Linked DNA regions of Heyndrickxia acidicola. Each later gene encodes a partner of the first gene's protein in a complex. Links are inferred from orthologs where the notes say so. Each region holds a gene or a part of one and is shown on either strand. Other genes may lie near its edges.

What was found. Proteins that work in one complex are often made in the same cells at the same time.
Region 2: the proteins of hfq (region 1) and A5N88_RS06725 are in contact, whole or in part, in a crystal structure (PDB 3VU3), measured with the Escherichia coli proteins. The link is inferred for Heyndrickxia acidicola from one-to-one orthologs.

Annotation. Positions count from the first base shown.
Region 1 is NZ_KV440953.1:1,551,431-1,556,533, forward strand. The notes cover bases 1,067-3,929. They hold hfq (RNA chaperone Hfq), read right to left. Parts: upstream 2,685-3,929; coding sequence 2,448-2,684; downstream 1,067-2,447. Other genes in these bases: spoVK (stage V sporulation protein K), read right to left, coding at 1,067-1,810; miaA (tRNA (adenosine(37)-N6)-dimethylallyltransferase MiaA), read right to left, coding at 2,711-3,667. Outside these bases: GTPase HflX, read right to left, coding at 1-561; more of spoVK, read right to left, coding at 866-1,066; A5N88_RS07230 (alpha/beta hydrolase), read right to left, coding at 4,124-5,071. UniProt on the Escherichia coli protein: RNA chaperone that binds small regulatory RNA (sRNAs) and mRNAs to facilitate mRNA translational regulation in response to envelope stress, environmental stress and changes in metabolite concentrations.
Region 2 is NZ_KV440953.1:1,442,720-1,447,400, reverse strand. The notes cover bases 522-3,474. They hold A5N88_RS06725 (catalase), read left to right. Parts: upstream 522-926; coding sequence 927-3,023; downstream 3,024-3,474. Other genes in these bases: A5N88_RS06730 (LLM class flavin-dependent oxidoreductase), read right to left, coding at 522-645. Also shown: more of A5N88_RS06730, read right to left, coding at 1-521; A5N88_RS06720 (molybdopterin oxidoreductase family protein), read right to left, coding at 3,549-4,681.

The sequences.
Region 1 (5,103 bases):
GTAACGCTCTCTATGGTTCACAATGGCACTTAATTGATTTTTTATTTCATCAATCCTTCTCCGGATATGACGACGATCGGACTCCAGCTTTGTCTCACCTGGCCCTCTGGTTCCAATCCCGCCTCCAAGCCTTGAAAGCTCACTTCCTTGGCCAACTAGGCGGGGGAGCATATATTGAAGCTGGGCTAATTCCACTTGAAGCTTCCCTTCTTTTGATCGTGCTCTTTGTGCAAAAATATCAAGAATCAGCTGAGTCCTATCCAAAACTCTAGCATTCAAGTGCCTGGATAGATTCCTCAGCTGACTTGGTGAAAGCTCATCATTAAATATGATGAGATCAGCTTCAAGCTCTTCTTCAAGGGCTTGGAGTTCTTCCACCTTCCCTTTCCCAATATAAGTAGAGGAATCAATCCGATCCCGCTTCTGTGTAACGGTTGCAATTATTTCACCGCGAGCAGTTTCTGTCAGTGCACCCAGTTCTTCCATGGAATATAAAAAACGGGCTTCCTCTTCGTTCAGCCAGCATCCAACCAAAATGGCTCTTTCCATTTGTTCTTCCATCCATTGTCCTCCCTCTCGGACTCGTTTATAATATTTTACCAAAAAAGCTTCAATATCTAAAACTTCAGCTTTATATTTTCCCTTTTGTATGTATAGGCAGTAATGAAAAAGTGACCTAAAATCACTTATATAAAAATTTGCACACTGCCTATTTGGTTTTATCCTTTTTCAGCGCAAAAATCAATAAAAGATTTGGTTAATTACTTATTTAATGTGTATTTTTTCACTTCTGTTCCTTCAATAAAAGGCTTTATTTGTTCATCTAAGCCCTTTTTTAGGGATGTGAACAAATAAAGCCTCGTGACTACTCTTGAAAGATAAGGTCATTACTTCGAAGGGTTAACAAGTCATGCTTATCATAACTGTTTTGCAATAAGAGTCTCATTGCTTGTGAACGAATCGATTTCTCTATGATATTTCTTACATAGCGGCCATTTGAAAAGCTGGATGCATGCAGATTTGTTTTTAAATGATAAAGATGTTCCTTTAATTTTCTTTCCGCATCATGGCTAAGTAAATATTCCTTTTCCTTTAGCATTCGTTTGCCAATTTCCATCAATTCCTCCACTGTGTAGTCAGGGAATTGGAAAACTAAAGGAAAACGGGAATGGAGTCCCGGATTTAAACTTAAAAAATATTCCATTTCGTTGGAGTAGCCTGCAAGAATTAAAATAAATTCATGCTGTTTGTCCTCCATATGTTTAACCAAAGTATCTATGGCTTCCTTTCCGAAATCCTTTTCCCCTCCCCTTCCGAGGGAGTATGCTTCATCAATAAACAGTACACCGCCTAATGCTTTCTTAATTAAGTCTCTTGTTTTTTGGGCTGTATGGCCAATATACTCTCCAACTAAATCCGCTCTCTCTGCTTCAATTAAATGCCCCTTGCTTAAGACATTCATTTTTTGAAAAAGCTTCCCAATAAGCCTAGCAACAGTTGTTTTCCCTGTACCTGGGTTTCCCTTGAACATCATATGAAGGGCCTGCTTCCCTGTTTTCAGGCCTGCCGCTTCTCTTTTCTTATTAATGTAAATCCACGCGTAAACTTCTTTAATCATTTTTTTCATTTCATCCATCCCTACAAGGGCAGACAATTCATTTTCAATTTCCTTTAAAGCTTCATGCTCTACGGAATTCGTCTTTGGAACAACATCTTTATGGATCACATTCATATTCACAGCTTCCCTTTGCTGAGCGTTTAGTACAATACTAATTTGTCCGTTATTTTTCATACGGATAGGTTGATCCAAAGCGTTCACCTCACATTCTAACAGCATTATACTCTACAAGAAAAAAAACGTGACAAATGCCTATTTTCAAAAGTCCCTTATACAAAAAAGAACACAACTACCGTATTCTAAATGTTTGTTTAGATAATACTTAAAGAGTAAGTATTCAGGGATGCGATTTACGACAAAATCCTCCTTCAACTGATACAAATACAAAGATTCTGTCGTTTCCTGCGCTTTCCCGAGAAATAATGGGCCTCTTTTCATTTTATTCATTGCATGACCATTCATGACTTTGTTTATGATTTTCACTCGTTTCATATTCCCTGTTAAGTTCTTCGTCCATTATCTCTTTTAGCAAAACCTACCTTGATCTAAAAAAACAACAGAGTCTTTACCAAGGCCCTCAGAAAACAAAAAAAGCGCAAGCGCCTTTCTCATCGGCCTAGGGATTACGAAGTCTCGACTGAGAAAAAGAAAACACAGCAAGGTTATTCACAAGTTGATGTTGACTTATCTTAGTTAGGAGACGGAGATATCCGATAGACTCTCAAGCTAAACAAGAAAAAAATCTTAATTTCCTGGTGCAAATAAAAAGGCAAAGGAGTATTGTGCACTCCTTTGCCTTAAAAAGTTCTACATATGGATAACGAAGTTCTTAGCTTTGAGGTTCTTCAAAATTAATTTGAACATTTTTTTGTGGTGAAAACGTAGAAATGGCATGTTTGTATACCAACTGCTGTTTGCCGTCAGATTCAAACAGTACAGTAAAATTATCAAACCCTTTAACAAGCCCGCGAAGTTGAAAACCGTTTAGCAAAAAGACTGTTACAGAGGTATTGTCTTTTCTTAATTGATTTAAAAATTGATCTTGAATGTTGATTGCTTGTTTCATTTGGAATCCTCCTCATTCTTTCTCTATCATAAAGTATTCGATTTTAATTCCAGCTTTCCTGCAATATAATTTGAAATATCTTCGATTTTTTTTTGTTTTTCTGCTTGATTGCTCATATCGAACCAGGCTACGTCCATTTTATTACGGAACCATGTGAGCTGGCGCTTGGCATAACGGCGTGAATTTTGCTTTAATTGCTCAATCGCATTCTCCAAACTGATCCTGCCATCGAAATATTCATAAAGCTCTTTGTACCCGATGGCTTGAATTGATTGTACATTACGAACTTTTCGATCGTATAACGTTTTGACCTCTCCCAGAAGCCCTTCCTTAAGCATCATGTCAATTCTATCATTAATCCTCTCATACAGCTGATCTCTACCCATTGTCAAACCCACTAAGGCTGTATCATACAAAATTTCCGGCTCTTGCATTTTTTGATATTCTGTAGCCGTTTTTCCTGTACAATGATAAATTTCCAGTGCACGGATAACTCTTCTGATGTTGTTTGGATGAATTTTCTCTGCACTCTCCATGTCTATTTCCTTGAGCTTCTGATACAAGAACAGAGGTCCTTCTTGATCAGCGAGTTCTTCAAGTTCCATTCGATAGTTTTCATCGCCGGCTGCATCACTGAATTGATAATCATACAAGACTGATTGAATATACAAACCTGTACCGCCCACAATCATCGGAATAGCATTTCGGGCATGGATTTCATCAATTTTTTCTCGTACGGATTTTTGAAATTCTGCTGCAGAAAAAGATTCTTCCGGCTCCTTAATATCAATTAAATAATGCGGAACACCATCCATTTCTTCCTTTTTGATCTTAGCAGTTCCAATATCCATGTCTTTATAAATCTGCATAGAATCCCCGCTAATAATTTCACCATTAAATTTCTTAGCAAGATAAATACTTAATGCTGTTTTGCCTACTGCAGTAGGACCAATTAATACTATTAATTTCTTTTTTTGTTTCAAGTCCTTCACAGCCTTTATGATTAGTTGGATATCGTTATAATTTCTTTAAAATATGCATAAAGAAACGTCTACTCTATCCTACCATAAACCCGCTTTCTAATTGGAACAGTTATATATTATTCCCACTCTATTATTTTTTAAACTCTTTTATTCAGTAAAGTGATATAGGGTTAGGACGTGCCCAGTTTTATACATGGCTGTTTTCGAATAAATTGTTTCTTTTCCCAAAAGTGTTAAATCCGTATTAAGTGAGGCATCGCGGCATCTTTTCCTCTTCAATCATTTTGTTTTCAAGCTTAGCCCCTGTTGTGTATCCTAGATTCATTTATTCAAATAGCAACAAAGATTACGAAAAGAACCTTATACATTACCTATTGCTTCAACATGATTCTTGAGCTATGATAATGACAAAACCTTCCTTCATTCTGCTTCAGCACTTCTCTATTGTCGATTTTTTCATTCTATCTTTTTTCTGTTTAACTGCTTTAATATCCAGGTTAAAATCGACTGATACACCTCTTCTTTATTTGTTTCATTCAGCATTTCATGCCTGCCTTCGGGGAAAAAGGTGTATTCTATATTTTTCACTCCATTGTTTTGAAATTGCTTAATTACTTTTAATACTCCTTTTGTTTTTCCTCCTACTGGGTCATTACTGCCGCTCAGAAAATAAAATGGCAAATCTTTAGGGATATTTCTTATGTACTCCTCCTTATGAATAGCTTCCAGCCCGGATAATAAGTCGTAAAAAAATCCTGAGGTGCATATTTGTCCGCAATAAAGGTCGTTAATATATTTTTCCACCTCGGATTGGTCCCTAGACAGCCAGTCATATTTCGTTTTCACCTGATGAATTCCTTTATTATAGCTGCCAAATACCAGTTTATCTAAAAAGGGACTAGAAGCTTTTGGACCCTTCCTTTTCATTTCCATTAAAGCAATCAGCTTGCCAAGCCTCCCAGCCATGCCGGGATTGCCTCCTGTACCCGATAATATGACTCCAAACATCTCTTGTCCGTATTTTTGGACATAACTTCTTGCGAGAAATGAGCCCATACTATGACCAAACAAAAAGATTGGAATATTCGGAAATTCACACTTAATATACTCTGTTATTTCTTTTAAATCCAGCACAGCGCGTTCAAAGCCTTCGTTATCTGCAAAATGTCCAAACACCCCTGCTTTTTCACCTGTTTTTCCATGTCCTCGGTGGTCATTGCCGTAAACAATTAGACCTTTGCTTGTCAGGTATTCTGCAACCCCCCCATATCTTTCAATATGCTCAGCCATCCCATGCGATACCTGTATTATCGCTCTAGGTGTTTCTTCTTCTTTATACATCCACTTTTTCACATAAACATCATAATTATCACTCATCTTAAGCCAGAATGTAGAAGATCTCATTTTAGACCCCCTCTCTTTCTTTTTATATCTAT
Region 2 (4,681 bases), 110 kb from region 1 along the record:
TAACGCTGGCAAAGTATTTTCAGGAGAAAAATGGCTGGCAAATGCAAACGGCAAACCAAGGCTCCCTGCAAGCTGAGCGCTAAATCCACTGGAACCAAGCAGCCAGATAGGGATGTTTAAGCCCTCTCCCGGAATGGCTCTGACCGGCATTTTTGCAGTAGATAATGAAGGATCAAAATAAGCCCTCAGCTCAGCAAGCTGGTGCGGAAAATCTTCTCCGTCACTTCTTCTGTCCCTCCGAAGTGCATGAGCAGTAATCTGGTCTGTACCTGGCGCGCGGCCTAAACCTAAATCTATGCGCCCCGGAAAAAGAGATTCCAGTGTACCAAATTGCTCTGCAATGACAAGAGGGGCATGGTTGGGAAGCATAATCCCACCGGAACCGACCCGAATGCTGGAGGTGCCAGCCGCCACATGCCCAATAACGACAGATGTTGCAGAGCTTGCAATACCTGGCATATTGTGATGTTCTGCCAGCCAGTAACGTGTATATCCCCACTTTTCTGCACGCTGAGCCAGGTCAAGTGTATTTTGGAGAGATTCAGCTGCACTGCCGCCTGACAGGATGGGAGAAAGGTCAAGGACTGAGTAAGAAATATCAGATAATTGTTTATCTTTTTGTAAGCTTGTTTTCTTTTTAAACATCTTGTCAGCTTCTTTCTTTAGTAAATAGATAAGCCTCTTCAAAAGATTAAGGTAAAATTTTTGCGAAGAGGAAATACACATATTGTACCAAGTGTTCTGTATCCCTTAAAGAATTTTGCCTGCAGATGGCAGGAGGGATATATACTTCTCTTTTAGAAAAGGAGCTTATCGACCGGTTTATCAGACAAGCAAGAGGGTAATTCATTGTTAGGCGATAAAGATGGATATAAGAACATACATATCGCAAAACAAATCTATATCTAGCTCAGGAGGTTGTTTCATTGGAAAACAAGGATCAAAAGAAAGTAGATGACGTCTTTGAAAACCGGAAAAATGAGCAGCTTGAAAACTATCGAGTGGACAATAAGAGTAAAAAGCTTACCACTAATCAAGGTTTAAAGGTTTCAGATGATGAACATTCTTTGAAGGCAGGAGATCGCGGACCCACATTGCTGGAGGATTTCCATTTCCGTGAAAAAATGACTCATTTTGACCACGAACGTATTCCTGAACGTGTAGTGCACGCAAGAGGATATGCTGCCCATGGAGTATTTCAGGTATATGAATCTATGTCGGAATTCACAAAAGCAAAATTTTTACAGGATCCTGCAGTGAAAACCCCTGTCTTTGTCCGTTTTTCTACAGTCGCCGGTTCAAAGGGCTCCAGTGATACAGTCCGTGATGTTAGGGGATTTGCAACAAAATTTTATACTGAAGAAGGAAATTACGATTTAGTTGGTAATAATATTCCCGTCTTTTTTATCCAGGATGCGATAAAGTTTCCTGATCTTGTTCATTCCTTTAAACCGGAACCGCATAATGAGATCCCTCAGGCCTCCACAGCACATGATACTTTTTGGGACTTTATTGCCAATAATACAGAATCTGCCCATATGATTATGTGGGCAATGTCCGATCGTGCAATCCCACGAAGCTATCGAATGATGGAAGGGTTTGGAGTGCACACCTACCGATTGGTGAATGCAGAAGGAAAGGGCAGATTTGTAAAATTTCATTGGAAGCCTGTCCTTGGTGTCCACTCACTCGTTTGGGATGAGGCACAAAAAATTGCAGGAAAAGATCCGGATTTCCATCGGCGGGACCTTTGGGAAGCGATCGAAATGAAGAATTATCCTGAATATGAATTGGGAATACAGATCATTGAAGAAGTGGACGAGTTTAATTTTGATTTTGATGTACTGGATCCTACAAAGCTTTGGCCGGAAGAGAAAATCCCCGTTAAAATTATTGGTAAAATGACATTAAACCAAAATGTTGATAATGTTTTTGCCGAGACGGAGCAAGTAGCTATGCATCCTGGGAATGTAGTACCTGGTATCGACTTTACAAATGACCCGCTGCTGCAGGGCAGGCTGTTTTCCTATACGGATACACAATTAATCCGATTGGGCGGCCCTAATTTCCATGAAATTCCGATTAATCGTCCTGTTTGTCCTTTCCATAATAATCAATACGACGGTTATCACCGGATGACAATTAATAAAGGGCCTGTTGCTTACCATAATAACTCGCTGCAAAATAATGATCCAAGTCCTGCGACTGAAGAAGAAGGCGGCTATGTTCATTATCAGGAAAAAGTTGAAGGCCGTAAAATCAGAAAGCGCAGTGAAAGCTTTGAAGATCATTACAGCCAGGCAAAGCTTTTCTGGAACAGCATGTCTAATGTAGAAAAAAAGCACATCATTAAAGCATTCCGATTTGAAGTAGGCAAAGTGAAGTCAAAGGATGTACAGCAGCAGGTTGTAAATGTACTCAGTAATATTGACTCCACTTTGGCAGAAGAAGTAGCGAAGGGAGTGGGGGCAGCAGTTCCTGCAGGCAGCTCTCCTTCAGAAGTAACCGAGTCTTCACCGGCACTAAGTCAATTAAATACAAAGGCTGTTCCTAAAACAAGGAAAGTGGCCCTATTAGCTGCTGATGGCTTTCATGCTGAAGAGGTAGCCGCCGTTCTTGAAGAACTGGAAAAATCAGGTGCCACTACTCATGTAATCAGCCAAAACCTTGGAATGATTAAAAGTTTGGATGGTAAGGAACTTGAAGTGAATGGTACTCTTTTGACAGAGGACTCCGTATTATACGATGCATTGTATGTAGCTGGAGGAGAAAGCTCTGTTGAAAAGCTTGCTGCTCAAAAAGAAACCAAAATGTTTCTGCAAGATGCTTTTTCTCACTTTAAAGCCATTGGAATTGGGAAAGAGGCACTTCCCGTGCTGAAGGCTGCTGGCATTCCGGATGGTTTAGAACCGGTTTCTTCTGTCCCTGGGCTGATAATATATCAGAAATGGGAGGAAAAAGGCCGATTTGCAAAAGAATTGACAGATGCGATCCCTCTGCGGCATTGGGATCGTCAACTATAAAAGATAAAGGCTCTTTTCGTAAACTTTGTTGCTGCTAGTATAAATGAATCTAGGGTACACAGGGCTCAGGATTGAAAACAAAATGACTGAAGACGAAAAGTTGCCATGATGCCTTACTTATTACGGATTTAACACTTTTGCGAAAAGCAATCTATGCAAAAACAGCCAAGATAAAGAGGGCAACTCAAAAGGCGGTTATAAGCGGCCTTTTAAGTTACCTCTTTTTTATTTTTGAACAGAAGAAGGAAAAAGGGAAGAAGAACAATTGATGCGAATAATAGCATGGTGTCTATCTGCTAAGAATCTTTTTGAGCAGAAAAGAACAGGCAGAACGAATAGAGCTGAGCATATCTAGTAATACCCAAAGATTGTTTGGATTCAACGTTAATTAGAGTCGAAGGCAAAAGACTCCTACAAGTTAAGCAAGTTCTTGGGGGATCCCCATAAACATGGAAACCAACAAGCAAAAAAATTACTGTAGCCAAGGTCACTTGGTATCTTTGCACCATTTTGGGCAGCCTCTTTTCATTGATTTAAGGTTGAAGATATCGTTATCTTTTCAATATTTACACGCCCAGAAAAAAAAGTGGCTCCGCCTCCCATATCTGCAATCCGATCTGGAGTCAATTCATTCACAAGCTGGCGTGTTCCTGGCTGGTCGGACCAAAGGCCCTGGCTGACAAGCACTCCTTGAAGGACATCCTCACCAACAGAAGCTTTAAGGACACATTCTCCCCGTTTATTCCAAACTCTCACATAATCTCCGTCCATGATGCCTTCTTTACGTGCATCGTCCTTATTAATGAATACACGCGGCTGTTTTTCCAATGTCCTATGTTTTTTGTTATTTGAAAAAGTGGAATTGAGAAAATGATGATTCGGACCAGGTACAAATTGATAGAAAAAGTCTTCTTCAAATACCAAAGGAATATATGTAGGAAGAGGTGGCAATCCGTCTTGCAGCATGGTTTCCGAGTACAATTCAATCTTACCGCTTGGTGTAGGAAGCCTGCCTGGAAATAATGGCTTTCTGTCTGCTTTTAAATATTGATGGTTCAGCAATTCAGTATAGCCGTAGCCTGAAATGGCAGGGTTATTGGGATTATTCATTGCTTGTTCAATCATATCACTGTCTGTATCTTTTAAAGACTGATGTTCAAATCCCATGTAATTTGCTAATAGCCTGAATACCTCTGAGTTGGATTTTGACTCTCCAAATGGTTGAATAACCGGCTGCTGCAACTGAGCATAATGATGCCAGTAGGATGTGTATAGATCAGTTGTTTCAAAAGAAGACGTTGCTGGAAGGACAATATCAGCATAGTCTGCTGTCTCAGTAATAAAAAGATCATGAACCACTGTAAAAAGATCTTCCCGCAGCAGTCCTTTTTTTACTTTATTTAATTCAGGTGCTACCACAGCGGGATTACTATTGTATACATAAAGGGAATGAATGGGAGGATTCGCTTCAAGCAGAGCGTTTCCGAGCAGATTCATGTTGATGGTTCGTGTCTTTTTATTTTCAAGCAAGTCCGGTCTTTCTAATGAAGTAGAATTCAGAGCAAGAAAGGCAGAATTTCCTTTTAACGCACCTCCGCCTTTATAAAGCCACTGTCCTGTAATGGCAGGGAGACAGGCAATGGTCCGAATACACATTC